2 linked regions of the Saccharophagus degradans 2-40 genome follow. The protein of the gene in region 2 interacts with the protein of the main gene of each other region in a pairwise test. Links are inferred from orthologs where the notes say so. Each region holds a gene or a part of one and is shown on either strand. Other genes may lie near its edges. The genes, in order: recO and recR.

Evidence for each region.
Region 1: the proteins of recR (region 2) and recO interact in binary tests that used the Escherichia coli proteins (3 or more experiments, as listed by UniProt). The link is inferred for Saccharophagus degradans 2-40 from one-to-one orthologs.

The regions. Positions count from the first base shown.
Region 1 is NC_007912.1:2,847,468-2,862,500, reverse strand. The notes cover bases 11,893-14,811. They hold recO (DNA repair protein RecO), read left to right. Parts: upstream 11,893-12,957; coding sequence 12,958-13,665; downstream 13,666-14,811. Other genes in these bases: SDE_RS11725 (response regulator), read right to left, coding at 13,676-14,811; era (GTPase Era), read left to right, coding at 12,041-12,937; rnc (ribonuclease III), read left to right, coding at 11,893-11,992. In the rest of the region: SDE_RS11800 (YgfZ/GcvT domain-containing protein), read right to left, coding at 1-204; SDE_RS11795 (succinate dehydrogenase assembly factor 2), read left to right, coding at 429-674; SDE_RS11790 (hypothetical protein), read left to right, coding at 723-1,226; nadB (L-aspartate oxidase), read right to left, coding at 1,248-2,915; RNA polymerase sigma factor RpoE, read left to right, coding at 3,351-3,932; SDE_RS11775 (sigma-E factor negative regulatory protein), read left to right, coding at 4,133-4,807; SDE_RS11770 (MucB/RseB C-terminal domain-containing protein), read left to right, coding at 4,815-5,900; SDE_RS11765 (SoxR reducing system RseC family protein), read left to right, coding at 5,980-6,450; SDE_RS11760 (DegQ family serine endoprotease), read left to right, coding at 6,600-7,994; lepA (translation elongation factor 4), read left to right, coding at 8,128-9,927; lepB (signal peptidase I), read left to right, coding at 10,000-10,866; SDE_RS11745 (DUF4845 domain-containing protein), read left to right, coding at 10,912-11,325; more of rnc, read left to right, coding at 11,312-11,892; more of SDE_RS11725, read right to left, coding at 14,812-15,033. UniProt on the Escherichia coli protein: Involved in DNA repair and RecF pathway recombination.
Region 2 is NC_007912.1:1,726,695-1,741,521, forward strand. Bases 5,479-8,191 are described here. They hold recR (recombination mediator RecR), read left to right. Parts: upstream 5,479-6,394; coding sequence 6,395-6,988; downstream 6,989-8,191. Other genes in these bases: dnaX (DNA polymerase III subunit gamma/tau), read left to right, coding at 5,479-6,009; SDE_RS07005 (YbaB/EbfC family nucleoid-associated protein), read left to right, coding at 6,050-6,370; rnd (ribonuclease D), read left to right, coding at 6,990-8,150; SDE_RS07020 (YcgL domain-containing protein), read left to right, coding at 8,134-8,191. Also shown: SDE_RS06985 (phosphoserine transaminase), read left to right, coding at 1-968; SDE_RS06990 (phosphoglycerate dehydrogenase), read left to right, coding at 1,344-2,516; SDE_RS06995 (Gfo/Idh/MocA family protein), read right to left, coding at 2,797-3,780; more of dnaX, read left to right, coding at 3,937-5,478; more of SDE_RS07020, read left to right, coding at 8,192-8,415; SDE_RS07025 (YcgN family cysteine cluster protein), read left to right, coding at 8,418-8,849; SDE_RS07030 (SlyX family protein), read left to right, coding at 8,945-9,160; SDE_RS07035 (ExeA family protein), read left to right, coding at 9,653-10,480; pilus (MSHA type) biogenesis protein MshL, read left to right, coding at 10,477-12,117; SDE_RS21230 (tetratricopeptide repeat protein), read left to right, coding at 12,121-14,046; SDE_RS07050 (GspE/PulE family protein), read left to right, coding at 14,057-14,827. UniProt on the Escherichia coli protein: May play a role in DNA repair. It seems to be involved in an RecBC-independent recombinational process of DNA repair. It may act with RecF and RecO.

The sequences.
Region 1 (15,033 bases), 1.1 Mb from region 2 along the record:
AACGTTGCAGTGGGCGCCGAGCGAAAACTTACCGTTGGCAATGCTCTTAAAATCACACGTGCATTGGCCTTGAAGAAATTTTTCCGCATCTGGGCCTTTCACTTCTATTAGCACGTGGTCGAGGAGTGGAATGGCGCACTGCCAGCTTTTAGCAGAGGTTGGCGTGGTGGTTGCGGCAGTATTTAATTGGGTCCAATCAAACATTAAAGCGTTCCATGTTTATGGTTGAAAAAGCGGTATGTTGCATGGCATGTTTACCTATATGCGGCTATTTAGTCATAAATCAATGGGCGCTAGCAGCGTGTACTTCTTCTTTGGCTACTGGCGCGCGTAAGTTATACTGCGCCCAATATTGTTGGCTAAGGTTAATAGCGCTTAGCACTGGCTGCTATTTACTAAACTGTTATTTCGCTGTTTAAGAGTACAGAATGGATATTAACAAATTACGTTGGGCTTCACGCAGAGGCATGTTAGAGCTAGATTTAGTGTTAAACCCTTTTTTGGATAATGTTTATTCTACACTTGGGGCCGATGATCAGGCGCTATTTCACAAATTGCTTGAAGAGCAAGATCAAGATTTATTCCAATGGTTTATGCGTAAAAGCGAACCAGAAGCGCCAGACTTAAAACGAATTGTATCGATTATTCTAAATAATACGGGCTTGCAGGACTAATCAATCATAAGTTAGTTCGGTAAACCAATAGCATTATCAGGGACGATAATGAAAATATCAGTCTATTTTGACTTGCCCTTACGCCTCTCTCGCATCCTCCTTATTGCTTATTTGTTTTGCGGTTTAACCCTGCTTATTTTGTGGGTTTCTGTTGATTTACCCCTAACGCTCAGCTGCCTTGTGGGCGGTTTGTTCGCTTATAGCGTGTTTGTTGTATGTGTGCGCTTAAAGCGGTTATCACAAGTGCAGCAATTACGTTTAGACTTGACAGGTTTCTGGGTTTGGCGTGGCGCAGGTAAAGAGGGTGTCGATTCTCTTGAAATTGCTTATGTGTCGCGCTGGCTGGTTATTCTTAGTTGTACGCTTTCAAACACACGTTCTGGCTTAGGTAGCTTATGGGCAGAGAAGCTACATCTCATTGTATTACCCGATTCGATTGTTGCTAATAAAATGGCAGGCGAGTCACCATTGCGACCATTATTTGTAGCTATAACAACAGGGCGCTTGCAGAAGTGCATCGCCCAACCGAGTAAAAAAATTACTTCCAGTTGAGCGAATACTAGGGTTACCTGTTTATTGTGTAGGGGCGTGAACAATAATGTTTTGTGCCGCGTAGTTCATGGGTACGAGGATGGTATCTTGAGCGATGGGGGATAGTTCGGGGTAATCCAAGGAATAATGTAGTCCTCGGCTTTCTCTGCGTTGAATGGCTGAGCGAATAATCAGCTCGGCAGCGACGGCGAGGTTGCGCAGTTCGATTAAATCGTTACTTACTTTGTAGTTAGAGTAGTAATCGTTAATTTCTTTTTGCAAAAGCTTAATGCGATGAGTTGCGCGCTCTAAGCGTTTGTGGGTGCGAACAATGCCCACGTAATCCCACATAAAGCGGCGCAATTCATCCCAGTTGTGCGAAATCACAACGTCTTCATCGGAGTTGGTTACCCGCGATTCATCCCATTGTGGTGAAGCCTGCGGTGGGGCAATGTTATTTAAAGTGGCGAGTATCGATTCGGATGCAGAGCGGGCGTATACAATGCACTCTAGTAGCGAATTGCTCGCCATGCGATTAGCGCCGTGCAGGCCTGTGAATGAGGTTTCACCTATTGCGTAAAGGTTAAGTAAATCGGTTTGGCCTTTGTTGTTCACCACAACGCCACCGCAGGTATAGTGCGCGGCTGGTACAACAGGTATTGGCTCCTTGGTGATATCTATCCCAAATTCTAAGCACTTTTCTCGCACGGTAGGGAAGTGAGATTCGATAAACTCTGGTGTGCGATGGCTAATATCCAAATACAGGCAATCGCTACCTAGGCGTTTCATCTCATGGTCAATTGCGCGAGCTACGACATCCCTAGGTGCTAATTCGCCCAGCGAATGGAAGTTGTGCATAAACTGCGACCCGTCGGGCAATCTCAATTTAGCCCCTTCGCCGCGCAATGCTTCGGTAATAAGGAAGGTTTTGGCCTTGGGGTGGTAAAGGCAAGTGGGGTGGAACTGATTAAATTCCATATTGGCCACTCGGCAGCCTGCACGCCACGCCATGGCTATTCCGTCGCCGGTAGCGCTGTCTGGGTTACTGGTATAGAGGTACACCTTACTTGCACCACCTGTGGCCAAGACCACGGCTTTTGCATTAAACAGTTCCACTCGGTCTTGGTGGCGGTTAAATACATAGGCCCCCGTGCAGCGCAAGCGTTTGCTGTTTGGGTCTGGTTGTCGAATGAGGTCCAGTGCAATGTAGTTTTCAAATAGCTCCACACCTTTGGCAACCTGCGCAGACTCGAGCAGGGTAGTGTGCACGGCTTTACCTGTTGCATCAGCACTGTGAATGATTCGTCTGTGGCTGTGGCCACCCTCACGGGTTAGGTGGTAGTTTTCGGAATCTTCATTACGGGTAAAGTTAACGCCGAGGTTGATTAGCCATTCAATCGCGCTTTTGCTGTTTCTAACGGTAAAGTCTACGGCGTCTTCATGACAAAGGCCTGCGCCCGCAACGAGTGTGTCTTTAACATGAGATTCAACACTGTCGTTATTATCTAAAACTGCAGCAATACCGCCTTGTGCGTACCAGGTTGAGCCTGCACGCAGGTTGCCTTTACTGAGTACGGCAACTTTACAATGCCCAGCAAGATTGAGTGCAAGGGTTAAGCCTGCAGCACCGCTACCTATAACAAGTACATCGACATTGTGTGTTTGGGAGGGGTGGGCGAGCGTTTTGCGAGAGGGTTTGGCTTTTTTCACTTACGGTCCTGATACTTCATGTGGTTAGGGCGTTTGCCGGAATTATGAACAAATAATGATACTTATTAAAGTAATTCCTTATATCGCGTCGTAGGTACCCGCGCTAAGTTGTTGATTTTGCGGCGTCTGGAGCAAGTAATTGGGTATACTATACGCGCTTTTAGATTGAACTTTTTGCGCCATGCCGAGTCTTTTGTGTTACAAATAACAGAAAACGGGTACATTACTGCACTTTTTTAAGCAGCTAATTAAACTGCGCCCAGTGTGGCCATTAATGTAAAGGCACAATACGCCAAACTAACTTTTGCAATGAGTACTAATACAAATATCTCACAGCTATAGGGCATGGGCTGTGAGAATAGGGTAAAACGATATTGGGCTATTCGCCGTATCGCTATTGTCGCCATAAATTGGCGAATAATTGGGGAGTAGTAAATGACAGCGCAAACTGCGCAGGATTCAGATCATCAACTTGTGTTGCGTGTGCAGAAGGGCGATAAACGCGCTTTTGACATGCTTGTTATTAAATATCAGCACAAGATTTTATCGATTATTAGCCGTTACATTAAAGATAACGCTGAGATCCACGATGTTGCACAGGAAGCTTTTATTAAGGCTTATCGTGCTATTGGCAATTTCCGTGGCGATAGCGCGTTTTATACGTGGATCTACCGCATTGCTATTAATACAGCAAAAAACTATTTAGTATCTCGCGGGCGGAGGCCGCCATCGAGTGATGTAGATGTAGAAGATGCCGAGTTTTATTCGGGCAGCGACAGCCTTAAAGATGTGGATACTCCAGAAAACCATGCAATGCGCGATCAGCTGGAGACAGTAGTAAATAATGCTATCAAAGCTCTGCCAGAGGATTTGCGTACTGCAGTGACTCTGAGGGAGATGGAAGGGCTAAGTTACGAAGAAATTGCCGAAGTAATGAGTTGCCCTGTGGGTACGGTTCGGTCGCGTATTTTTCGCGCTCGGGAAGCCATTGATAAAGAAATTGCACCATTGCTGTGACGCTTGTATTGTGTCGCTGGCGGCGAAATGTGATTTTTTTGTGAAAATTGTCACTTCTAGGGAACTACAGTGTGAACTGGGTTGTCTTACTTAGCAGGCAGGCATTGCCAAAAGCACAAATACTTATTCGTGCTTGGTAGTCTCTGAAAACATAATTACAGCTAAACTATTAGCACAGCGCTTATACAGGTAGCGAGTGTATGACTGAAAGCCAAAAACATAGCCTCAACGAGTCCCTATCAGCATTAGTTGATGGCGAAAGCAATGAGTTGGATTTGCGTAGAGTGCTAAAGCAAAGCGCAGCCGACGATGAGTTAAGAGAAACTTGGCGTCGCTACCAGTTAATAGGTGCGGTAATGCGTAACGATAAAGATGTTGCGCCTTCCATTGATATTTCTGCCGGTGTAATGGCAGCTATCGCTGATGAGCCAGCCCCCAGTGTGGCTAGCACTAGTAAAGTTAAAACTTGGCTCGAGGGAATGGGTAAAGCGAGTATTGCTGCCGCCGTTGCGGTGGGGGTGCTTGTTGGTGTGCAACAGTTGCCCAGTGAGCAAACAGGCGAAGAGCTTATGGCGGGTAGCGATGCAGCAGTACCTGCAGCGGTTAATGCTAATGTGCCAGATTGGTTTCAAAGTCAGCCTTTAAGTGCTCGCACAGTAAGTGGAGCAGGGGAAACTCATTCCGCGCCCGCAGCTTATGCTTCTTATCCTCGTGGCTCTGAGTTACCATCTGTAAATATCTCGCGCTTGTCTAGTGATCCAGAGCTGGAAGCGTACTTAAACAGAATGTTAGAGAAGCACGCCCAAAAAGCAGCGGCTGAAAATGGTATTAAAATGGTGCCCTTAGCCCGAGCGTCTTCCGTAGAAGGGGAATAATCCTGTAATGAAAATCGCTTTATCGCTAGCGATTGTGCTGGCTGTAGTGGGGGTGTCCCCTGCAGTCAGTGCTCTAGACAAAACCTCCTCTGTAGCCGAAATTCTCAATCAGCTCGGCAATTCCACCAAATCCCAAAATTACCGCGGTGAATTCACGTACGAACACGATGGCACCATCGATATGTTGCGTGTTGTACACGCTGTAATTGATGGCGTTGAGTACGAGCGTATTTACCACCTTAATGGGCCAGAAAAGTCCTTTATGCGTGAAGGGCAGAGTATTGACTGTGTTACGGCAGGTAATCATCTTTTACGCGGTCGAAGGCTTACGTTATCCAGCGGGCGTATGGTGAGTATTGATCAGAACTATCAATTCCATATGCGAGGCGAAGAGCGTATTGCAGGTCGAGAGGCGTTAATACTGCAATTGCTCCCCAAAGACCCTTATCGATACGGCATGGTACTAGGTGTAGATAAGCAAACGGGCTTGTTGACCAAGGCCGTTATTACCGAGGGGCAGAAAAAGGTATGGGAGCGTATTCAGTTTGTTTCGTTGAGCTTAGACGACGATATGGGGATAGAAGCTATTTACCCTGACCTCGCTACGGGCAAATCCAGTTTGGCGCCTTTGGTTGAGTCCTCCATGGTGGACGGCTCCGTGGTAGATGGCTCCGTGACCACCGAAGTACCGGCTTCCCCAGAAGGAAGTATGATTGATAATTCGAGCGAAGCGAGTGCTAGTGCAGAGCCGCCGGCGAATGACGCTGATCAAGATTGCCGTCAGCCCGCAGCATCTAAAGCACCGCTCCAACCTGCATGGGTGCCCAATGGTTTTGTGTTGTCCGACTACTCTTATTCTGATGAAGACGGGCATATGGAAACCTATACCGACGGCCTTTCAGTATTTTCTATCTTTATTGGTCGTGTTACCGATAAGCCTTCTCAGGCAGTTGTTCGAAATGGGGCAACAGTTAGCTTATTAACCAGTGTGCCCAGCGATAACCAATTCGTAACAATTACTGTTGTGGGTGAGGTGCCTGCGGTTACCGCGCACCGCGTTACGCAGTCGTTGCGCGTGCCTGTAGTTAAATAGAGTTAAGCAGAGTTAAGTAAAGTTAAATAAATAGTTAACCAAGCAGTTAACCAAGCAGTTAAATAAGTAGCTAAATAAAATGTTATCAGAAACCGCAAAAGTTGTTGCTGTAGAGTCCGATGGGCTTTGGGTGGAAACCCATCAGCAATCTGCGTGTAACCAATGCCGAGCTAAAAATGGTTGCGGTCAAAAGTTGCTTGCGGGTGGCCCATCTAACGCTACGTTAGTTAAGGCAATTTTTAATGCTGCCTCACCTTCCGAAATTTGGACTGTGGGCGATAACGTTGTTATAGGTATTGAAGAGCGCGCGTTAATTAACGGCGCGTTTATGGCCTATGTATTACCGCTACTATTTATGGTTGCAGCTGTTGTGGCAGGCTCTTTTGTTGGTTTGTCCGATCCAGTTCTCGCCTTGGTGGCGCTGGCAGGGGTGTTGCTAGGTGGTTTAATTGTGCACCTTCACGGCAAGCGCCAATTAAGCACTATAAATAGCGGCGGCGAGTCGTGTTACCAAGCTGTTGTTATGGCAAAAGCGGCGTCGCTAGATTAATTTTTCTCTTGATTTTTTTTGGTTTTATCCCCACCTATCTGTTGACGGCCATATTTGCCGCTCATGCTATTAAGTCTATTTTTATCTGAACTTTTTACTGTTTTTTTCTTCGAAGCTTTTACTTAATTGATAATGTTAGAGGTTAAATAATGGTTCGCATCTCATCTTGGCTGTTGGTTTTTTGTGTGCTTACTTTCACGGGCGTGGCCAACGCTAATCTGCCAGATTTTAGTGATCTAATAGAGCGGTCGTCACCCGCTGTAGTAAAAATTAATACGTCTGCAAATGTGGCTCAGGGGCGATTACAGTTGCCACAAGGGCAGCAAGTGCCAGAGTGGTTTAAACACTTCTTAGACCCAGGGCGGCAAGGAATTAGGCCAAACCAACGTGTTCAATCGATGGGGTCCGGTTTTTTTATTTCTGCCGATGGTTATGTAATTACCAATCACCACGTTATTGATAATGCCGATGAAATAACCGTTGAGCTTGTCGATCGAAGAGAATACCCAGCCACCGTCGTTGGGGTGGACCCACGGTCCGATTTGGCGTTATTAAAAATAGACGAAGACAATCTTCCATTCCTGAAGGTTGCTGAAGGTTCGCCCTTAAAAGTGGGTGAGTGGGTAGTGGCCATTGGTTCGCCATTTGGGCTTAAGTTTTCGGCGAGTGCCGGTATTGTAAGTGCAATAGGGCGTAGCATACGCAATCAGTCTGGTGAAGATTACGTGCCCTTTGTGCAAACGGATGTAGCTATAAACCCCGGCAATTCGGGTGGCCCACTGTTTAACCTTAAAGGGGAGGTTGTCGGCGTTAACTCGCAAATCTATTCCCAGTCCGGCGGCTCTATCGGTTTGTCGTTCGCCATCCCATCAAGTGTAGTTAATAACGTTGTTAAGCAGTTGAAAGAAAAAGGCACAGTTTCACGCGGTTGGTTAGGTGTGGTTATTCAAGAGGTAGACGGAGACTTGGCCGCATCTTTCGGTTTAGATAGACCGCGCGGTGCTTTAGTGAGCGAAGTGTTGGAAGATTCGCCCGCAGAAAAAGGCGGTTTGCAGCCCGGTGATGTCATTGTGTCTTTCGATGGTGGTGAAATTCTCACTTCTAGTGATTTACCTCACCTTGTTGGAGCAACTCAGCCCGAGTCCAAAGTAGATGTTGAGGTTGTGCGCAAAGGCAAAACCAAAAAGCTAAAAGTGGAAGTTGGCGCTCTGCCTGGGGCTGATGCTGTTGCCACGCTAGGTGGAGGACCTGGGGCGGCTAAAGGCGGGGTGCTTGGTGTGCAAGTAACTGATGCACCTAAGGATTTACTGGAGCAGTTGAAGCTGGATGGCGGCGTGCTTGTGCAGGCTGTAGCGCCAAATAGCCCAGCAAGCAACGCGGGCATTAAGGCTGGCGATGTAATTTCTGAAGTGAATTTCATCGAGGTTAAAAGTGTAAAATCTCTTCAAAAAGTCGCCAAAGAGTTACCCAAAGGTAAGTTGTTGCCCATTCGATTCTTTAGCGATGGCCGCCCCGTATTTAGAACAATCAAAATAGCTGAATAACACTTGCTTATCACCTCTGGAGGGCGCGCATAGCGTGCGCCTTCCAAATACTGTAGACTTGCGCCACTAACCGATGCGTGTTTTTCTAAACAGTGCATTTTTAACCTTATTTTTCAAAGAGTTGCGCGTTTAAGTGACAGATTTAAGTCATATTCGAAACTTTTCCATCATTGCCCATATTGATCATGGTAAATCCACTCTAGCCGACAGGTTTATTCAGCACTGTGGCGGCTTATCTGCTCGCGAAATGGAAGCCCAAGTACTGGACTCCATGGATATCGAGCGAGAGCGCGGTATTACAATCAAGGCGCAAAGTGTAACGCTGTCCTATACCTCCAAAAGTGGCAAGGTATATCAATTAAACTTTATTGATACCCCAGGGCACGTGGATTTCTCCTACGAAGTATCTCGCTCACTTGCTGCATGTGAAGGTGCACTGCTAGTGGTTGATGCTGCACAAGGCGTAGAGGCTCAGTCTGTAGCTAACTGCTATACCGCGCTTGATCAAGGCCTAGAAGTTATTCCTGTACTGAATAAAATCGACCTGCCGCAAGCAGAGCCAGAGCGAGTAGCCAGCGAAATTGAAGACATTATTGGTATCGATGCCACTGATGCCGTGCGCTGTAGCGCTAAATCGGGCCTTGGTATAGAAGATGTGCTGGAAGTGCTCATTAAGTCTGTACCTGCACCTGTGGGTGATATCGACGCACCTTTGCAAGCCTTAATTATCGACTCTTGGTTTGATAACTACCTTGGCGTAGTGTCTTTGGTGCGTGTGACTCAGGGTTGCTTAAAGACTAAAGATAAAATCATATTGAAGAGCTTGGGCAAGCCTCATGTAGTCGATATGGTGGGCGTATTTACGCCAAAGCGTAAAGAAACAGGCATTTTAAAAGCTGGTGAAGTGGGTTTTGTTGTTGCTGGTATTAAAGAAATATTAGGTGCGCCAGTTGGCGATACCATTACTCATGCATCTACAAGCACCGTTCCTCAGTTGCCTGGCTTCAAAAAGGTTAAGCCTCAAGTTTACGCGGGCTTGTTCCCAGTAAGTTCAGACGATTACGAAAACTTTCGTGATGCGTTGGGTAAGTTAACTTTAAACGACGCTTCTCTGTTTTACGAACCCGAAAGCTCTGAAGCATTAGGCTTTGGTTTTCGATGTGGTTTCTTGGGTATGCTCCACATGGAGATTATTCAAGAGCGCTTGGAGCGTGAGTACGACTTAGACCTGATTACAACTGCACCTACAGTAATATATGAAGTAGAGAAAAACGACGGTAGCGTTGTGTACGTAGATAACCCGTCTAAGTTACCAGATTTAGGCACTATTGCGGAAATGCGAGAGCCTATAGTTGAAGCCAATATGCTAATGCCGCAGGCATACCTAGGTGCAGTAATTACCTTGTGTATTGAAAAGCGCGGTGTGCAAAAAGATATGCAATATCTGGGTGGTCAGGTTGCATTGAAGTACGAGCTGCCTATGGCAGAGGTTGTGCTCGATTTCTTCGATAAGCTTAAATCTGTAAGCCGTGGTTTTGCATCCTTAGATTACAATTTCGTGCGCTTTGAGGCGGCCAAGCTTGTACGCCTAGATGTACTTATTAATAGTGAAAAAGTAGATGCTTTGGCGCTTATTGTTCATCGTGATACTGCACAATATAAAGGTCGCTCACTTGCGGATAAGATGAAAGAGCTTATTCCTCGGCAGATGTTTGATGTGGCTATTCAGGCGGCTATTGGTGGCCAAGTGGTGGCTCGTACCACGGTGAAGGCGCTGCGCAAAAACGTAATTGCAAAATGTTATGGCGGCGACGTTTCTCGAAAGAAGAAATTGCTAGAGAAGCAAAAAGCCGGTAAAAAACGTATGAAGCAGGTGGGGCGTGTAGAAATTCCGCAAGAGGCTTTCTTAGCTGTGCTCAAGGTAGATAGCTAACCTCACGCCATTATGCAAGTCGGGCTTCGGCTCGGCTTGTGTCTACGTAAACTAAATTAAGCTCGGTTAATTATGGATATTAATGTTCCTCTAATTTTGTTTTTATTGGTTGCTGGTACTGGGGTGGTAACCCTTGTAGATAGAGTGCTATGGGCCGGTAAACGCAAAGCTGCAATAGCAAAAGTGCAAGAAAACTTCAGCGAACTAACCGAAGAACAAAAAGAGGAAGACAAGAAGTATCAAGCGGCAATAGCCACTGCTTCTGCAGAGCCTAGCTATGTAGAGATATCAAAGTCCTTTTTTCCCTTATTAGCACTCGTGTTTGTGGTTCGATCTTTCATTATTGAACCCTTCCAAATCCCGTCTGAATCGATGGTGCCAACGCTAGAAGTAGGCGATTTCATTGCAGTTAATAAATTTACCTACGGGATTCGCTTGCCTATACTGCGTACTAAGGTGTTGGATATTAACGACCCCGAGCGCGGCGATGTAATGGTGTTTTTTCCCCCTAATGAAAAGCGCTACTTTATTAAGCGTGTTATCGGGCTGCCGGGCGACAAAGTAAGAATTCAAAACAACCGCTTGTTTATTAATGGTGTGGAGGTTCCGCGCGAACACGTAAGCGACGTGATTCCAACAAACCCCGGTGAATTCTGCTTCAGTGTGGGCGGGGTGTATAAAGTCATGGAAGAGACGATCGATGGTAAAAAACACATCATGCGTAATTGCTCTACGCCTAGCTCAGCTGGCCTAGCTTACTCAAGTGTTGTGCCTGAAGGGCATTACTTTATGATGGGCGATAACCGCGATAACAGTGGTGACTCCCGTAAATTTGGTATGGTTCCCGAGGAGCGTATCGTCGGTAAAGCATTTGTAATTTGGATGCACTGGGATAAGTTTTTAAGTATTCCAAGCTTTTCTCGAGCTGGCTCAATTTAGCTCGCTGAATTGTAAACCCTTCTCGCATTAGTCGGAGTAATAGTTATGAATAAAAAGTATCAAACTGGTATGGGTACTATGACCCTTCTGGTATACCTCTGCTTTGCGGGTATTGTTTTACTTTGCTGCGCGAAAATAGTTCCTGCTTTATACGATGACCGAGTTTTGGTGTCGAAGGCTTTAGAAAGCCTAATGAAAGAGCCAGAATTAGAGTCTATGACTAAAACGGAAATAAAGTCCAAAATAGACAAATTTTTTAGTATGAATGGTATTCGTGGCGAAGCGACAAAGGGAATTAAAGTTGTACGCTACGGCGAAGGCATGCTAGTAAACATTAAGTACGAAGTGCGCAATAACCTGTTTAAGAACATAGATGTGGTTATGCATTTCGAGCACCAGCTGAATACGGCAACCAAGGAATGTTGTGAATACCTTGTAGAAGATAATGAACCAGAATGATCGATTGGTAGCCCGATTGGGCTACACCTTCAAAGATAAAAGTCTCCTTAAGTTAGCTCTTTCTCACAGAAGTTATGGCAAACAAAACAATGAACGCGTGGAGTTTCTGGGCGATTCACTGCTAAATTTTATTATTGCAGAAGCCTTGTTTGCTAAGTTTCCCACCGCCAAAGAGGGGCAGCTTACCCAGCTCCGCGCCAATCTTGTTAAAGGTGAAACTCTCGCCGAAATAGCGCGTGAATTTGGTTTGGGTGATTTTCTTCTGCTAGGAGAAGGGGAGCTTAAAAGTGGTGGTTTTCGTCGAGCGTCCATTCTCGCCGATGCCGTAGAAGCCTTGATTGGTGCCATATACTTAGATTCCAACAGCAGTATGCCTACGTGCCGTGAGCGCGTGCTGGCATGGTATGCCACAAGACTTGATAAAGTCGAGCTTAAAGCCACAGCCAAAGATGCTAAAACCCTTCTACAGGAATACCTACAAGAGCGCAAAATGCCGTTGCCAACCTATACTGTACTAGCAGAGGGTGGCGAAGCACACTCTCGCCAGTTTACAGTGGAGTGTACTATTACGGGCAAATCTAAGCCCTGCAGTGCGGTGGGCAATAGCAAGCGAATTGCAGAAAAGCTTGCTGCCGAAAAAATGCTAAGTCAGCTTACAAATGCCTAGTACAGGCAAGCAAATTATCTGGGCAAGCTAGCCCAACAGGTTAAAACCATGAGTTCAGAAAAAACCTACGCGGGATATATCGCTATTGTTGGCCGCCCAAATGTGGGCAAATCAACATTGTTAAATCACGTGCTTGAGCAAAAAATCAGTATCACCTCTCGCAAGCCTCAAACCACGCGCAATAATGTTGTGGGTATTAAAACTGAAGGCGGCGTGCAAATGGTGTTCGTCGATACCCCAGGAATTCACCTCGGTCACGATAAAGCTATTAACCGGTTTATGAACAAGTCGGCGTCGTCTGCCTTAGCCGATGTGGACACGGTAGTGTTTGTGGTAGATAAACAGCACTGGACTCCGGAAGATGAACATGTGCTTTCGCAAGTAATAAATGTTAAGTGCCCAGTTATTATCGCGGTGAACAAGGTTGACCAGCTAGAAGATAAAAATAGCATCTTACCCCATTTGCAACGGCTTGCAGAAAAGCTACCTAAAGCCGAAATTGTGCCTATTTCTGCATTAAAAGGGCAAAATCTCGACCGTTTAGAAGCTCTCATTAAAAGCTATTTACCTGAAGCAACCCATTTTTACCCAGATGATCAGATCACCGATCGCAGTTCGCGATTTATGGCTGCAGAGATAGTGCGTGAAAAAATCACTCGTCAATTAGGTGCTGAGCTGCCATACCAAATGGCCGTGGAGATAGAAGAGTTTCAGCACGAAGGTACGCTAATTACCATTCACGCGCTTATTTTAGTGGAGCGTGATGGTCAAAAGCGTATATTAATTGGCGATAAAGGTGAAAAACTAAAAGCAATTGGCTCTCAAGCTAGGGAAGATATGGAGAGACTGTTTGATTGTAAAGTTATGCTCAAACTATGGGTTAAGGTTAAGTCGGGCTGGTCGGACGATGAGCGTGCTCTACGTAGCTTAGGTTATACAGACTAGAGCCTTGTAGGCTTGCTTACATGAGTACTTACATGAGTGATGATGTAACAGATAACGCCTACATTCTTCACTCACGTGCGTACACGGATTCGCGAATAATCATTGAGTTTTTTACAGAAAATCATGGGCGCGTAGCCGGTATATTTAGGTTGCCAAGTAAAAAACGCCACTTTAAACCCCAGCCTTTCACACTCTATACCATTCACTGGCGTTGGGGAGCTGAGCTTAAAACCATTTTGTTTTTAGACCCCATTGCCAACGCCGAAGCTTTGGTGGGTAAAGCTTCCTACTGTGGCCTATATCTTAATGAGCTAGTTTTGAGGCTGTTAAGTAAGGAAGACCCCAGCCCAGAAATATTTGCTGCGTATAATGCAGCGCTTAAAGGGTTAGTTGGTGGCCAAGAGCTAGAGGCGCCATTGCGGCATTTTGAGTTAGGTATTCTTGCAGAGCTTGGTTACGCGGTTGATTTCGACTTCGACAGCTCTGGCAATCCCATTGCTGCATCAAACAGTGTTGCTTACTTGTTTAAAGTGGGGGAGGGGTTTTCACTTTATTCTGTTGGTCAAAAGCAAGTTGGGCACGTATATAGCGGTGCTGTATTGCGTGATATATCGGCTCGCAACTTTTCTAATACCCCAGTAAAAAAGGCTGCTAAGCAGATTTGTCGGGCTTGCCTTGCGCCGCTGTTGGGCGCAAAGCCATTGAAATCCCGAGAGCTATTTTTATAAGATCGCAGTGTTAATCGTCACTAAAAAGCACGTCTATATCGTGTTCTTCCGCCCATTGCAGTAAGTTTTTTATCTCCGCTTCTAATAGTTGTATTTCATTCGCTAAATTGTTGTACTTGTTTTTTTGCAGGTTTTTATCAATCTGTTCGCTTATGGCTTTTAGTCGTGGCACACCACAATAACAGCAGCCTCCATGCAGTTTATGTACTGTTTCTTGCAGTTCATCAAATTGCTTGTTTTCGTACTGTGTACGGCTTTTGTGAAGCACATCGGGTAGTGTTTCTATAAGCATTGAAAGCATATCGCCGGCCAGGCTAGGGTTTTGGTTGGTAAGGCTTAGGCCTAGCGCACGATCTACAATGGCGGCAGCTTGACTATCTGTTGCGGGTTGATTCTCACCGGTTTTATCGGCGTTAGGTGAGTGCTCAATTAATGCGCTTGCAACAGGTGCCGGGTTGGTGGGCGCAATCTTGGTGGCAATAGTTACATTGGTCCAGCGTTCAATAACATGGCGCAATTCGCTTTCGCTCACGGGCTTGCTTAAACAATCATCCATGCCTGCGAGTAATAATCTGGATTTTTGCTCGCTGACTGCATGGGCGGTAAGTGCAATTATGGGTGTTCGTGGGCCGCTTGTTTCAAGTTCACGAATATGGCCGGTAGTTTCAATACCATCCATAGAGGGCATTTGAATATCCATTAGAATCAAATCAAAATGGGAATCTTTTATTTGGGCAATTGCTTGTTCGCCACTTTCCACAGGCGTCACATTAATGTTTAACCCTTTAAGCAGCTCTGTTACAAGTTTTAAGTTAGCGGGGTTGTCATCTACCGCAAGTATATTCACCTGTTGCTGTTCAAGCGGTTCGTGCTGGTGAAGATAGGTTCTACTTTCAATATTCTCAGTAGCTACAATTTCTAATTGTTCGCAAATGGTTTGATGCAGCTTGTTACAAAAAAGTGGTCTATTAATAAATAGGCTATTGGTGCCGGCTAGGTGTGGCTCTAGTATGCGTTGAATACTGCTTGGAGCCAAAATAATTACAGGAATATTGAAACGATGGTTTAGCTGAGTCACGTGTTCGCAAATACGCAGACGATCGAATGTTTTGATATCAATCATGCTATCGATAATTGCTATATCTACTGGCTCGCTATTACTAAAGAAGCTTATTTGAGGTTCAATGTCCTCCATCTCGCCAGTCTCGCAAACTTTTGCCCCCCAACCGGTTAGGTAGTGGGTAATTTCCATTCGCCCCATATTACTGTGATCGAATACTAGCGCGTGCACGCCGCGCAAAGTGCCCGCTAAATAGGTTTGTTTTGCACTCGCGCTCGGGCTTCTACCTAGGGTGCTTGTAAACCAAA
Region 2 (14,827 bases):
GTAGCTTGACTGCCGAGCTTTTGGGTTTACCCGAAGGTTACCGCGTAGGTATTGTGCCAGGCTCCGATACTGGCGCTGTGGAAATGGCTATGTGGTCTATGCTCGGCCAGCGCGGTGTAGATGTACTTGCGTGGGAATCCTTTGGTAGCGGTTGGGTTACCGATATTATAAAACAGTTAAAGTTGGATAATGTACGCGTTATGGAAGCCGATTATGGCTTACTTCCAAACTTGGCGGAGGTTAACTTCGCTAACGATGTGGTGTTCACTTGGAACGGCACAACCTCTGGCGTAAAAGTACCAAATGGCGACTGGATAGCTGACGATCGCGAAGGCCTAACTATTTGCGATGCCACATCAGCCGTTTTCGCTATGGATTTACCATGGGAAAAGCTCGATGTTGTAACCTATAGCTGGCAGAAAGTGTTGGGTGGTGAAGGCGCGCACGGCATGTTAATTCTTAGTCCACGTGCAGTTGAGCGTTTAGAAAGTTATACCCCTTCTTGGCCTATGCCAAAACTATTCCGCATGACTAAAGGCGGCAAGTTAGTAGAAGGTATCTTCCGCGGTGAAACCATTAACACCCCATCCATGTTGGCTGTTGCCGATTACGTTGATGCCCTAGAGTGGGTGCAAAGTATTGGCGGTGTAAGCGAAGCCATCAAGCGTTCTGAAGCTAACTTAGCGGTTATAGAGAAGTTTGTGGCAGAAAACGACTGGATCAACTTCTTGGCAGCCTCTAAAGAAACGCTATCTAATACCAGCGTATGCCTAACCTTAAAGGCCGATGCCGACCAGGTTAAAGCATTCGTTAAATTGCTAGATAAAGAAGGCGTTGCATACGATATTGGCGCATACCGCGATGCTCCGGCAGGTATCCGTATTTGGTGTGGTGCGACAGTTGAGTCTGCAGATTTAGAAGCATTAATGCCTTGGATGACGTGGGCATACCAACAGGTAACTGCGTAGTTGCTAATTTAGTTTGCCTGTTTATAGGTATCTATTCTATGGGTATCTATTCTTAGCTACCTAATGTTGAGTGTCTATTTTTAGACACTTATTTATAGCCAACTATTACTTCGCGCATAAAAAAGCCCTAGCAAAGTTGCTAGGGCCCAAACGAAGAAACAAGGTTTACCCAACTTAAGGTCGTGTAATAACGAATTTAAGAAAGGTACTAGCTATATAGCAAGATCAAGGCCAATAAAAATAACGTTAAATAACAACAGTTTATAATAAACCCGCCAAAAGGTTGTTAATAATTTCGACAGATTGCCGGTTAAGGTTTGACCGCAACGTGGCAGCGCTTTTGGGCAACTCACATTCTGTAGGGTGTAAAAACTTATGTATCAAATTCGCACATACAACAAAATTTCCGATAAGGGCTTAAGCCGCTTTAGCAAAGACCAATACAACGTAGGCGAAGATGTTGGCCAACCAGACGCTGTAATTTTACGCAGCCAAAAGCTTCACAATGAGCCGTTACCAGAGTCTGTTTTAGGCGTGGCTCGAGCAGGGGCTGGCGTAAACAATGTACCGGTAGAGGAATACACCAAAAAGGGTATTGTTGTTTTTAACACCCCTGGTGCAAATGCTAACGCGGTAAAAGAGTTGGTGTTGGCTGGTATGTTGTTGGGTTCGCGCGGCATTCTGCAGGGCAAAGACTACGTAAATACTCTTGGCGATATGACCGATGCGGGTGAAATGTCTAAATTGTTAGAAGCTGAGAAAAAGCGTTTTGCCGGTAGCGAATTAGCAGGTAAAAAATTAGGCATTATAGGTTTGGGCGCCATTGGCTCTATGGTGGCGAACGCCGCTCTTGCACTAGATATGGAAGTGCTAGGTTTCGACCCTGCGTTATCGGTAGAGGCAGCATGGCGTTTATCTAGCAATGTACGCCGCATGGAAAGCGTGCAGGCGTTGTTATCTCAAGTGGACTACGTTTCATTGCATGTGCCAGCTATAGAGGCAACACGCAATTTAATTAACGCAGAAACGCTAAGTGTTATGAAGCCAAACGCGGTTATTTTGAACTTTGCACGCGAAGCCATTGTGGATGCATCTGCTGTTGTAGAAGCCCTAAATGCAGGCAAGCTTGGCCAGTATATTTGCGACTTCCCAGAGCCTTGCTTGATTGGTCACGACAAAGTGGTTGCTTTGCCGCACATTGGCGCCAGTACCGCAGAAGCTGAAGAAAACTGCGCTGTTATGGCTGCCAACCAGTTGATGGACTTTTTAGAGAATGGCAACATTGTTAACTCTGTAAACTTCCCGCACACCGTTATGGCGCGTGGCGAAGGTGGTTGCCGTATTACCTTTACCAACGAAAACGTGTCGGGTGTATTAGGTAATGTGCTTTCTGTGTTTGCTGCCAATAATGTGAACGTTATCGATATGGTAAATAAAAGCCGTAACGACGTGGCGTACAATATTTTGGACTTGGCAGAAAAGCCAAGCGAAGACGTAATTGCAGCCTTAAAGGCCGTTGAGCACGTTATTTCTTTGCGTGTTATTTAATCAAAGTTTTGTGTGTAGGGCGGTTGCTGGTTAATTCTTCTGCAACTGGCCTACAGTTTTGATTAAGCACTTGCAAACACGGGCAAATTAGGGATAATGCCCACCCCTTGAGTAACTCTTTGTTTACTCAATTGGCGATGAAAATCGCTTTGCTATGGTGGCCCAGCTTGGTCCCCCCGCAACAATTCGCTACGAACCCCGCCAGGCCCGGAAGGGAGCAACGGTAGTAGTATAATTGTGTGCCGGGGTGTGGCTGGGTTGGGTCATCTCCAATCTTGTTCTATTTTCCACTCAAAATTTTATCCATTACCCAATTGGCTCGCGCAGCAGATTCGCCAAGGGATGGATGTGTGCTTGTACCCAGTAAATGTTCGTTCATAGCTTGCACATGATAGGTTTGTATGTGTTCTGGGTGCGCTAGGGTTTCCGTTGTTTCCCCTTGTTCATTCATTAGTGTTACGGGTTTGTCTTCAAATATTGCAAAGCGTATTTCGCCTGCGCTGCCAATTATTTCCACCTCGTCTAAACGGGTGCGGGCGCCAAAGTTCCAGTAACCGCTGCCTGTTACGCCGCTTTTAAATTGCCAAGCAGCTGTTACGGCGTCTTCCGCTTGATAAAGCTGTTGTTGGTTGGCGGCAAAGCCATTCACTTTGTGAATTGGGCCGAGCAAAAAGTCGAATAGGTCCAAGCCGTGGCTAGCTAAGTCGACAAAGTAGCCGCCGCCCGCTTGATCGGGCTGGGTGCGCCAATTTGTTTGTTTCGCTTTGTCGGTATCGGAAGGTGGTTTGCGAAAATTCCAGCTAATGTGGCGCACATCGCCAATAGCTTGTTCATCTAGCCACTGCTTAACTTTTAAAAAGCGCGGTAGGGTGCGGCGGTAGTAGGCTACAAACAGTGGTAGTTGCGCTTCATTAAAGGCTTCTACCATGGTTTCGCACTGTTTGTTGTTAAGTGCCATAGGCTTTTCTACGCAGCAGGGTTTGCCCGCAACAGCTACTTCTAGCGCATATTGCAGGTGGCTAGCCGGTGGTGTCGCAATATAAATAGCATCAATGTTGGGGTCGTGAATAAGCGCTTCAGCGCTGGCGTGCACCGTTGCTACACCGTGGCGTTTGGCGTAATCGTGCGCTTTGGCGGTATCTCTACGCATTACCGCGGCAAGTTGAGAGTGCTTGGTTTTATAAAAGGCTGGGCCGCTTTTTACTTCGGTTACGTCGCCGCAGCCAATAATGCCCCAGCGGATAGGTGCGGTTAGGGTTTTCATCGTTTGCTCCTTCTATTTAAGCGGTGTATTCACGGCTTGTTTGGTCAACATTGGCATTCTATTCGTAATAACTGGTGTGTGCCTTTGTGAGTCAGTACACTCTGCGGCTATAATCGCTTCTTTTTCTACTCCTTTAAAATAGAGAACCACGCTGTAATGAGCTATCAGGTACTTGCCCGTAAGTGGCGCCCGCGCACTTTCCGCGAAATGATTGGCCAAGAGCACGTTTTACGCGCGCTTATTAACGCCCTCGATCACGGACGTCTGCATCACGCTTACCTGTTTACCGGCACGCGCGGCGTGGGCAAAACCTCCATAGCACGTATTCTAGCTAAGTGTTTGAATTGCGAAACTGGGGTTAGTTCCGAGCCATGTGGTGAATGCAGTGCCTGTGTGGAAATCAGTGAGGGCCGCTTTGTCGACCTTATCGAGGTGGATGCGGCATCGCGCACCAAAGTAGAAGATACGCGCGAGCTGCTCGACAACGTGCAATATGCACCCACGCGCGGCCGCTACAAAATATACCTCATCGATGAGGTGCACATGCTCTCTAACCACAGTTTTAACGCTTTGCTTAAAACCTTAGAGGAGCCGCCAGAGCATGTGAAGTTTCTACTGGCAACCACAGACCCGCAAAAACTGCCGGTAACTATATTATCTCGATGTTTACAGTTTAATCTCAAAAATATGAGCCCCGAGCGCATAGTGGGCCATTTGTCGCATATTTTAGAAAAAGAAGTTATCCCCTTTGAGGAGTCTGCCCTGTGGCAGTTGGCGCGCTCGGCAGATGGCAGTATGCGCGATGCACTAAGCTTAACCGACCAAAGTATTTCGTTTGGCGGTGGCAAGGTTAGCGAAGACGAAGTCGCTTCCATGCTTGGCACCATTGACCACAAACTAGTGCAAAACCTTGTGGGCGCGTTAATAGCCGGGGATGGCAGCCAAATTTTAACGTCGGTTGCTAAATTTGCCGAACACGCCCCAGACTTCGATGTAGCTCTGGCCGACCTCATAACACTGCTGCACCGCATTGCTATTGCGCAAGCGCTACCCGATGCGCTAGATAACAGCTACGGCGATCGCACCCAAATATTGGAGTTTGCGAGTAAGCTTGCCCCTGAAGATGTGCAGCTGTTTTATCAAACGGCCCTTATTGGCCGGCGTGATTTGTCACTGTCGCCCGACCCGCGCAGCGGCTTTGAAATGACTTTGCTGCGAATGCTGGCATTTAAGCCACAAGGTGTGGCCGATGTGCCTACTCAGCGCCTACAGGCACAGCCCGCCAGTGCGCCGGCTAGTAGTTCTGACGTTGCTTCTGTTGCAGCTCCTGCGGCTCCGACTGCTCAAGCAGCACCGCAGCCCTCGTCTAATGTTGAGCCTGCACCTGCTCAAGCGGCCCCCGAGCAGACTGAGCCCAGCCCGCCAGCGCAGACGTCTCCGCCACAGCAAAACGTTGCGCCAAACACGGTGGAAGACAATTCGCCACCCGCAGATTACTACGACAATATGCCGCCTTACGAGGAGGCCCAAGAGCCTGTAAAAAAGCCCCAAGCTGAGCCTCAACAGGCTCAGGCAGAGGTGCCCGCAAGTGAGCCCGCGCCGTTAGGGCCAATGCATACTGTGGTAACCGCTGCAGAGTCAACCCAAGCCGTTGCCGAGCCGGAAGTAAATACTTCGGCCCCTGCTAAAACGCCGGCGGATGCTCTGCGTGAGCAGGTAAAAGCCATTGTGGGCAAGGAGGGCATAAGTGCCCCGCCAAAACCTGCACAGCAATTGAAAAATACCCCCGCCGCGCCCATAAATGCAGCGCCGGTAGTGACTACGCCAATAAGCTTAGAAGAGCTAACCCCATCGCATTGGGTAAGTGTATACAACCAGCTAAATGTTAAGGGTATTTTGCAAAGTACTGCTGCAAACACTGTGCTAATTGGGCGTGAAGATAATCATTTAGATTTCGCGTTAGACGAGCAAAAAAGTAGCCTCTTCGACCCGAGCCACAGCGATAGGTTATCTGCGCTATTAAGCGATTATTTTGGTGTGCCTATCAAAGCAGCTATCCACCTGCAAAACTTGCCGGGTGATTTAGAAACACCAGCGGCTTACGCCATACGTATAGATCAAGAAAAACGCGTGGCAGCCATACAAAATATGTACGATGACCCTGTAGTGCAAACACTACAGCAACAATTTAATGCAACACTCGTTGAAGAAACTGTTACCTACCAATAGCCAAAAGCTTGGTTGTTGAGTTTAACCGTGGAGAAAAATTATGATTGGTCTTGGCGATATGATGAAACAAGCCCAGGAAATGCAAGAAAAAATGGCCCGTATGCAAGAAGATATGGCCAATATTGAATCCGAAGGGCAGGCGGGCGCTGGTTTGGTGAAAGTTGTAATGACTGGCCGCCACGATGTAAGAAAAGTAACTATCGACCCCAGTGTTTTAGAAGAAGACAAAGAAATGCTGGAAGATTTAATAGCTGCGGCGGTAAACGATGCCGTACGTAAAACCGAAGAAGCTACCAAGCAAAAAATGAGCGAAATTACCGGCGGCTTGCAAATGCCTCCCGGTTTTAAAATGCCATTCTAAAAACTATTGGGTATACACCACGGCATGTTTAGTCCGCTTATAGATCAACTTATCAACTCGCTTCGACACTTGCCTGGCGTGGGGCCAAAATCGGCACAGCGCATGGCGCTCCATTTGCTCGAGCGCGACCGAGAAGGGGCACAAAACCTGTCGGAAGTTTTAGCGAAAGCGGTGGAGCACGTACACCGCTGCCAGCAGTGCCGCACTTTAACAGAGCAAGCGCTGTGTAATATTTGTAGCAACGCACGTCGCAATCGTAAAGAGCTGTGCATAGTAGAAACCCCCGCAGATGTAATCGCCATAGAAACATCGGCGGTGTTCTCTGGTTATTATTTTGTCTTGCTGGGTCGGTTATCACCTATCGACGGCATAGGCCCCAAAGAAATAGGTATGGATGTATTGGCTTCCCGTTTTGCCGAAGGTGAAATAGAAGAAGTGATTATTGCAACCAACCCAACTATTGAAGGCGAAGCAACCGCGCACTACATTTCGGAGCGGGCCAAAGCGCAAGGTATAAAAGTGTCGCGTATCGCACACGGCATACCAATAGGTGGCGAATTAGAATATGTAGATGGCGGCACCTTAGCGCACGCTATTAGTCGCAGACAGGAGATATAACTTGGCGGACGATTTAGTAAAACAGCCCATTCACTGGATAAGTACCGTCGAAGAATTGGAAGAGTGCTGCGAGCGCTGGCAAAGTAAAAAGTTACTTGCTGTAGATACCGAATTTATGCGCAGCCAAACCTATTACCCTATTGCGGGGTTAATTCAGGTTAACGATGGCGAAGCTAATTATCTGTTAGACCCAACCACCATCGATGATTTCTCGCCGTTTGCAGAGATTTTGGTCGACGACGATATTATTAAAGCCATTCACTCATGCTCAGAAGATCTTGAAGTGTTTTATCACTCTTTTGGTTTTTTACCGCAGCGTCTGTTTGATACGCAAATAGCCGGAGCTTTTGTTAATTTAGGCTATTCCATGGGTTTTGCGCGCATGGTGCAAGGTGTCTTGGGGGTGGAGCTACCCAAAACAGAAACGCGTTCTGATTGGCTGCAGCGCCCTTTAAGTGTTGCGCAAAAACACTACGCTGCATTAGATGTAGAATATTTGTATTTATTGGCCGGTAAACTACTCACAGAACTAAAGGCCAAAGAGCGTTTAGATTGGGTATTTGGTGAAGGCAAAACTATAGTTAAAAACTTTAGCGATAACCTCGACCCTAAGTTGAGTTACTTACGCGTTAAAAATGCATGGAAGTTAAACGCCAAGCAGTTAGCTATATTTCAAAACTTGTGTGAATGGCGCGAGCTAACCGCACAAAAGCGCGATAAACCGCGCAATAGAATTGTTAAAGAAAATACGCTTTTTGCCATGGCTCTAAAACGCCCTAAGCATATATCGCAATTGCGTAATTACGAAGGTATGAGCGATCGGGTTATTCGCACCGATGGTGAATATTTACTGCGCCTTATTGAGCGCGCAGACAAAATAGAAGCATCAGATTTACCCGAGTTGCTACCCAAGCCTCTTACTTCTGCAGAAAATAAGCGCGTTAAAGCGTTGCGTGCAGAAGTACAAAAAGTAGCAGATGAAATTGGTATTGCCTCAGAAATACTGGCCCGTAAAAAAGAATACGACTATATAGTGCGGGATTACTTGGCCAGAGGCGAGTGGAGCTACCCTGAAGGCTTTCCCCAATGGCGTCAAGCACTGCTAACCGATTTAATAAACGAAACCATTAAAGTTGAACCCGCAGATGAAGTTGATAGTTGATATTTACCGCAGCGCTAAAAAAGAAGGCATGTATTTGTATGTGCCTAGAAATAAAGCGCTAGATGAGTTGCCCGAGCCGCTAATGAAGCAATTTGGCCGCGCCGATCATTCTATGGTGCTGGTGTTAACGCCAGAGAAAAAGCTTGCGCGTGCAAGTGTAGAAAAAGTTATCGAGTCTATAGAAAACCAAGGGTTCTATTTGCAAATGCCTCCGCCGCCAGAGAGCTATATGAACGAAATCCCCAACGATAAAATGCCGCGCTAACAATGGCATTTTGGCAAGAAAAAACCTTAGCAGAAATGACGCCCGCCGAGTGGGAGTCGCTTTGTGATGGCTGCGGAAAATGCTGCTTGCATAAGCTGGAAGATGAAGATACCGGCGAGGTTTTTTATACCTATGTTGCGTGCAAGTTACTCGACACTCAAACCGCGCGCTGCACCGATTACCCCAACCGTGTTGCCAAGGTGCCAGAATGCTTGTGTTTAAAGCCTAGCGATGTCGCCAGTTTTCATTGGTTGCCAGAAACCTGCGCCTACCGGTTGTTATCGGAAGGGCAACCGTTGGCCGCTTGGCACCCATTGGTAAGTGGAGACCCTGCATCGGTAAAGGCTGCCAATGTATCGGTAGCGGGTAAAGTGGTTGCCGAGCACAAAGTGCACCCCGATGATTATGAAGATTGCATAGTCCACTGGGTTTAATTATTTTTCGGCACTGTGGGTTTGTCGGTGCAAACTAATTTTGATTTTAGTAGTGATTGGTTTCAAACCCTCTAACTGCAATAAAGGTGTACAGCATGAACGACGACATAGTTGAAGATTTACAAACACGGTTGGCATACCAAGAAGATACCTTAAACAAACTAAATGACCTGGTAGTGCTTCAAACCCGCGAATTGGCAGATGTAAAAAAGCAGCTCGCCTTGGTATATAAGAAAATGAGCGATATGAGCTACCAGCTGGAATCGCAACAGGATGGCGGCGTAGATAACGAGGTGCCGCCCCATTATTAATGATTTAACCTTTAAGTGTAGTTGAATTTATTTTAACTGCAGTTATTTTGCACATGGCATTGCCTATTCATAGCTGTGCTATGTGCAGCTTTTATACTTTTATTGGGCGCCGCATTCAAAAGCTACCAACGCTTACGCCAGCCTAACTCGTTGTTATACCTCGCTTTAATCTCATTTATCTATATACACACACCAATCCTCGTTATCTGTTTTCCGCTTTGACACGGCTTTCTTTGTTTCTGTGGCGCTTACTTCCTTGTGCATTGCATCGGCAGTTTCAAGCTATAAAAAAGCACTTTTTAGACTAGATGCTACTATTAAAGGAGTGAATACACTCCCTGGCGTATTAACACGTCAGTAAATTATCTGGGCAAAAGTTAACGGATACGTGGGCATATGTACCTCGAATTTTTTGGTCTGAATCGGACCCCTTTTAAAATCACACCTGATACTCACCTTTTTTACGAAGGTAGTAATCGAGGCGACAATTTATTGGGCTTATGTTACACCGTGGCGCATGCCGAGGGCATTAGCAAGGTGGTAGGCGAAGTAGGTACGGGTAAAACTATGCTTAGCCGCATGTTGCCATTAAAAGTTGAAGAGCACATAGATTGGGTATATTTGCCGCACCCTAACTTGTCGCCTAGTGAAGTGTTAGTCGCTATAGCGCGCGAGTTGGGTTTGGAGGTGGACGATGGTGCAGACAAGTCGCTGCTAACTACTCGGCTACACCAAGCCTTAATCTCCCGTCATGCCAAAGGGCGTCGTGTGGTGGTGCTTATTGATGAGGTACAGGCAATGAGTATCGAAACCTTGGAGGAAATTAGACTTTTAAGCAATCTAGAAACGGATGAGCACAAGCTATTACAGATAGTAATGTTTGGGCAGCCAGAAATAGATAAAAAACTGGCTATGCCAGAAATTCGCCAATTGCGAGAGCGAATAGTGCACCATTTCTACCTTTCCCCCTTTACCGAACGAGACGTTCAGGAGTACTTGAATTTCCGGATGCGAGCATCTGGATATAAGGGACCAGATATTTTTACGCAGGGTGTTGCAAAAGCCATTATGGCTTATAGCCAAGGGCTAGTTCGGCGAGTAAATATTATTGCCGACAAGACACTGCTAGCCGCATACGTTAACAATCGCTACGAGCTTAAAGTGGAAGACGTAAAAGCAGCTGCGGTTGAGGGCCGTTTTAAAGCAGTACCTCTTTGGCAAAGAGTTAAATCGCTTGTAAGTAAGCGAGATTATGCTTTGGTGGTGTTAATTGGAATAGCGTCTGGCTCCACAGGATTAAACGTGGAGGGCTTGCTATGATTATGAGTATGTGGTGTGAGGGGGTAATTACACGTATAAAACACTGTGCGCACCATGTTTTTAAGTTCGCTGCTAAAGGTAAGCTTGTTGCTGTTTTGGCGGCGCTAACTTGGCTGAGTGGTTGTTTTTCTGGAAACGCTAAGCCCAATAGTGGCGGGCATCTCTCGGCAGCGGACTTACATAAAACACAAAGCATACCCGAGGTGGTAAAGGTATTACCGCCTTCGTTACCTGAACCATCAAAAATAAAAAACGAACGCTTACATACAGTTGTAGTTCACGACGTGCCCGTTACGGAACTTCTGTTTTCATTGGCGAGAGATGCAAATATTAATTTAGATATTGATTCGGATATAACTACCCGAATTACTCTTAATGCCGTAAATCAACCTCTTATGGCAATTATCGATCGTGTGGCAGAAAAAGCCCAGCTTCGCTACGAGAGTACAAATCACGGCATTTATATACGCAAAGATAAACCCTTTCTAAAAAGCTACCGAATCGATTATTTGAATATGGAGCGTGAAAGTTCCAGTAAAGTAAGTGTATCAACCCAAATAAGCTCTACGGGGCAAGGAGCCGTGTCAGATGGCGGGGGAGGTGGTGGAGATAACAGCTCAGACACTTCCGTTGTAAATAAATCGTCGCACTTGTTCTGGCAAACGTTAGCGAAAAACGTCGGCTCCATTTTGGGCTCGCAGCAGGCCGAGCAGCAAGGCGCATCTCACCCAGATATTTTGCTAAATAAGGAAGGGGGAGTGATGGCTGTGCGAGCTACTTACCGCCAGCACAAGGAGATTCAACATTTTCTAAGCGAGATTATGTTTGCCTCGCAGCGCCAAGTGCTAATAGAAGCGACTATTGTCGAAGTGACGTTAAGCGAAAGGTATCAAGCAGGTATTGACTGGAGCGTACTGCAACAAAATGTAGCCGATGGTGTAACACGAACAGCCACGCAAGATGTTTTGGATGTAACGTTGCAAGACCCTGTTTTTACTATTACGCATGTGGGTAAAAACCTGTCTGCCACAGTTAAAGCGTTAGATACATTTGGCGATGTAAGTGTAATGTCTAGCCCTAAGGTGATGACACTAAACAACCAAACTGCCCTGCTAAAAGTTGTAGATAATCTTGTTTACTTTACGGTAGATGTAAACATAGAAACAAATGAATCTGGCCCCTCCACCACAACGTTTGAAACAGAGGTTAACACTGTACCCATTGGTTTTGTTATGAGTGTTACCCCTTTTATTAACGAGTTTGGTTATGTCACGTTAAATATTCGCCCGACAATTTCTAGGGTAATTGGTTTGAAACGCGACCCCAACCCTGCATTGGCACAGGTGAATGTGGTAAATGAAATACCCGAAATACAAGTTCGAGAGGTGGAATCGGTACTAAAAATTCCGGATGGTGAGGTGGCTATTATTGGCGGCTTGATGCAAGACGAGCAAGATAATACCGAACATGGTGTGCCAGGCCTGTCAAAAATACCTCTGGTGGGCGGTCTATTTAAATATACCGATGACAAAGTGAAAAAAAGTGAGCTGGTTATTTTTATAAAGCCTATTGTGGTGGACTACTCGAAGAGTTCTCGGGTAGCGTCTGAAAAATTCCCCGCAGACGATTGGTACTAATCCATGAGTATGTTGTTAGATGCACTAAAAAAAGCTGCCCTAGAAAAAAAAGGTAGGGAAAGTGCGCAGACTACAAGTGAGGATAAACCTGCTGATATGGCCCAAGGCATCAATATGCCAGAGGGCGATAAAGGAGCGGAGCTAGCCGAGCCTCCCCCTTCAGATAAGGCTCTAGAAAAACCACTAGCAATACCAGATGAAACACCCCTAGAGAGTAATACGGTTTCAGCTCAGCACGAGCTACCTGAAGAGAAAGACGAAGGCGCTTTTCTCGTGCAATCTAGTGAAGCCCCTCTAGAGCTAGTTGAGCCTGACGCTAGCCCGTTACCTTTGGATGAGAGAGAAGTGGCGGGCGCGGATAACGCAATCGAGCTTCCTGCACCAGATGTGGATTTAGAAAGTTTTGACGAGAGTGGCTATTGTCTAAGCGGTGATGAATTGCATGGCGAAGGCTCAATGCTGGCGGGAAATACCTGCGAAGCAAATAACGACGAGCCAGTCGATATGTCTGCGGAGTTGGATTTCTCCGAAATTGATGAAATAGCAGCCGCAGAATCGGAAGAAGAACGATTAGCCGCAGAGTGGGAAGCGCAAATGTTAAGTGCGAGTTCTGCTTCCGACGATGCAACCGGTGAAAATTCATCTGCCAATGCAGCTAAAGAAGAACCGCTCGTAGATGATACGCCCTCAAGTGAAAGTGCGGTCCCGCAAACGGCTGTGCCAGCAATGTCTGCAGATGATTTAATGGCCGAAATCGTAGCCGACGCGCTTGCTCAAACAGAAGGCGTGGCGGCTGATGTTAACCCCGAGGAAGAAAATGAAAATAAACAAGCGTTAGCCAATCTCATTGAGAATGGAAGACGCCAGCGAGAAAAAATAAAACGCAGGCAAATTTTTGGTGTGGTTTTATTGTTTTTTATTACGGTAGTGTTGGCTGGTGGCTACTATTACTTTATTCAAATGGAAGACTCCTCTTTGGTTAACGTGAATCAATATGCCGCATATCCAAATGAAAATGAAAGTGATGATTTAAATGCTGGATTAGATGATAGTTATAGTGACTCTGATGTAGAGCAAAATACAATAATCGAAAATGCCGAAGTAAGCCGTTCAACATTAAATACTACGTCAGCGGAAACAGTAGCTTCTCAAGTTTCGAAGCAAGATAAAAAAGCCGACGCTGCGAGTGGTGGTGGCTCTTCGCCCCCGTCTACATTAACAGAAAAACCAACGACTAAAGCTATACCGGTGACGGTTGCCAAAAAAGTGCCAGTCAAACCTGAGGTGCCCCCAGTTAAAGAGCGCGATGACGAAAGTAATGTGATGATGCGTATGACATTATCGCAGAAAATTCAGGCAGGCTACCAAGCTTATAAATTACAAAATTTCTCTGGCGCTAAGCAGTTCTACTCGAGTGCATTACGCGATGCGCCCGAGAATAGGGATGCTTTATTAGGTTTGGCTGCTACCGCTACGCGTATGGGGCGGTTAGATATTGCGTTGGGGCACTACCAAGTATTACTAACCATGAACCCTCAGGATGCGTTGGCCAAGTCAGGTGCTTTATCTTTAGCGTCGCTAAGTGGGGATTTACCAAGACTCGAGAGCGAAGTGAAAATACTACTTTCCGATCACCCGAGTGATGCCCACTTGCATTTTTTGTTAGGCAGTTTGTATAGCAGTACTGGCAACTGGAATGGTGCGCGTGAATCCTTCTATCGCGCGGTAGATCTCGATAAATTTAACCCGGACTATGTGTATAACTTGGCGGTGAGTATGGATCATACCGCTTCATATCGCGAGGCGCTTAGCTACTACAAGCAAGCGAAGGCAATAAGCCTTGTGGCTAGCCCAACCTTTTCTCTTGAAAGTCTCAATGCACGGATTAATGCGTTAGAAATTAAATTGCAGCAATCGACAAAGAGGTAGCACAAAACACGTGGCTAAAGAAAAAAAGCGTTTGGGTGATATGTTGGTTGATCAGGGAGTTGTTAGCCCAGATCAAGTCGTTATCGCAATTACAGAACAGAGAAAAACTAAAAAGCCATTGGGTCAAGTGTTTATCGATCTCGGTTTTGTAACCGAACACGTTATTCGCGACACCTTAGCTGAAACGTTTGGTCAGGAAAGTATAGACCTTTCTTCGGCTGTGCCAGATTCTGAAGCGCTTGCGATGGTGCCTAAAAATGTGGCTACACGAAATAATGTAGTACCTATAAGCTTTAACCAGCGTTCATCCGAATTGCGATTAGCGATGGCTGATGTTTACGATGTAATGGTGTTAGACCGTATTCGTTCTATATTGCCGTTAGATGTAGACATTGTTCCGTTACTTGCCACCGAAACCGAAATACGCTCAGCGCTTGATTTATTTTACGGCTATGAATTATCAGTTGATGGTATTTTAAAAGAAATAGAAACCGGTGAGGTGGATTGGCATAGCTTGGAAGCTGTTGGCCAAGAGTATAGTCAGCCGTTAGTGCGCTTAGTAGATGCCGTACTTTCTGACGCGGTAAAGCGCGATGTGTCGGATATTCACTTCGAACCAGAAAGAGGTTTTTTGAGGTTACGCTATCGCATTGACGGTGTGTTAAGGCAGGTTCGTAGCCTGCATAAAGATTATTGGTCTGCTATTGCTGTGCGCTTAAAGGTAATGGCAAATTTGAATATAGCAGAAACGCGCACTCCGCAAGATGGACGTATAAGTTTA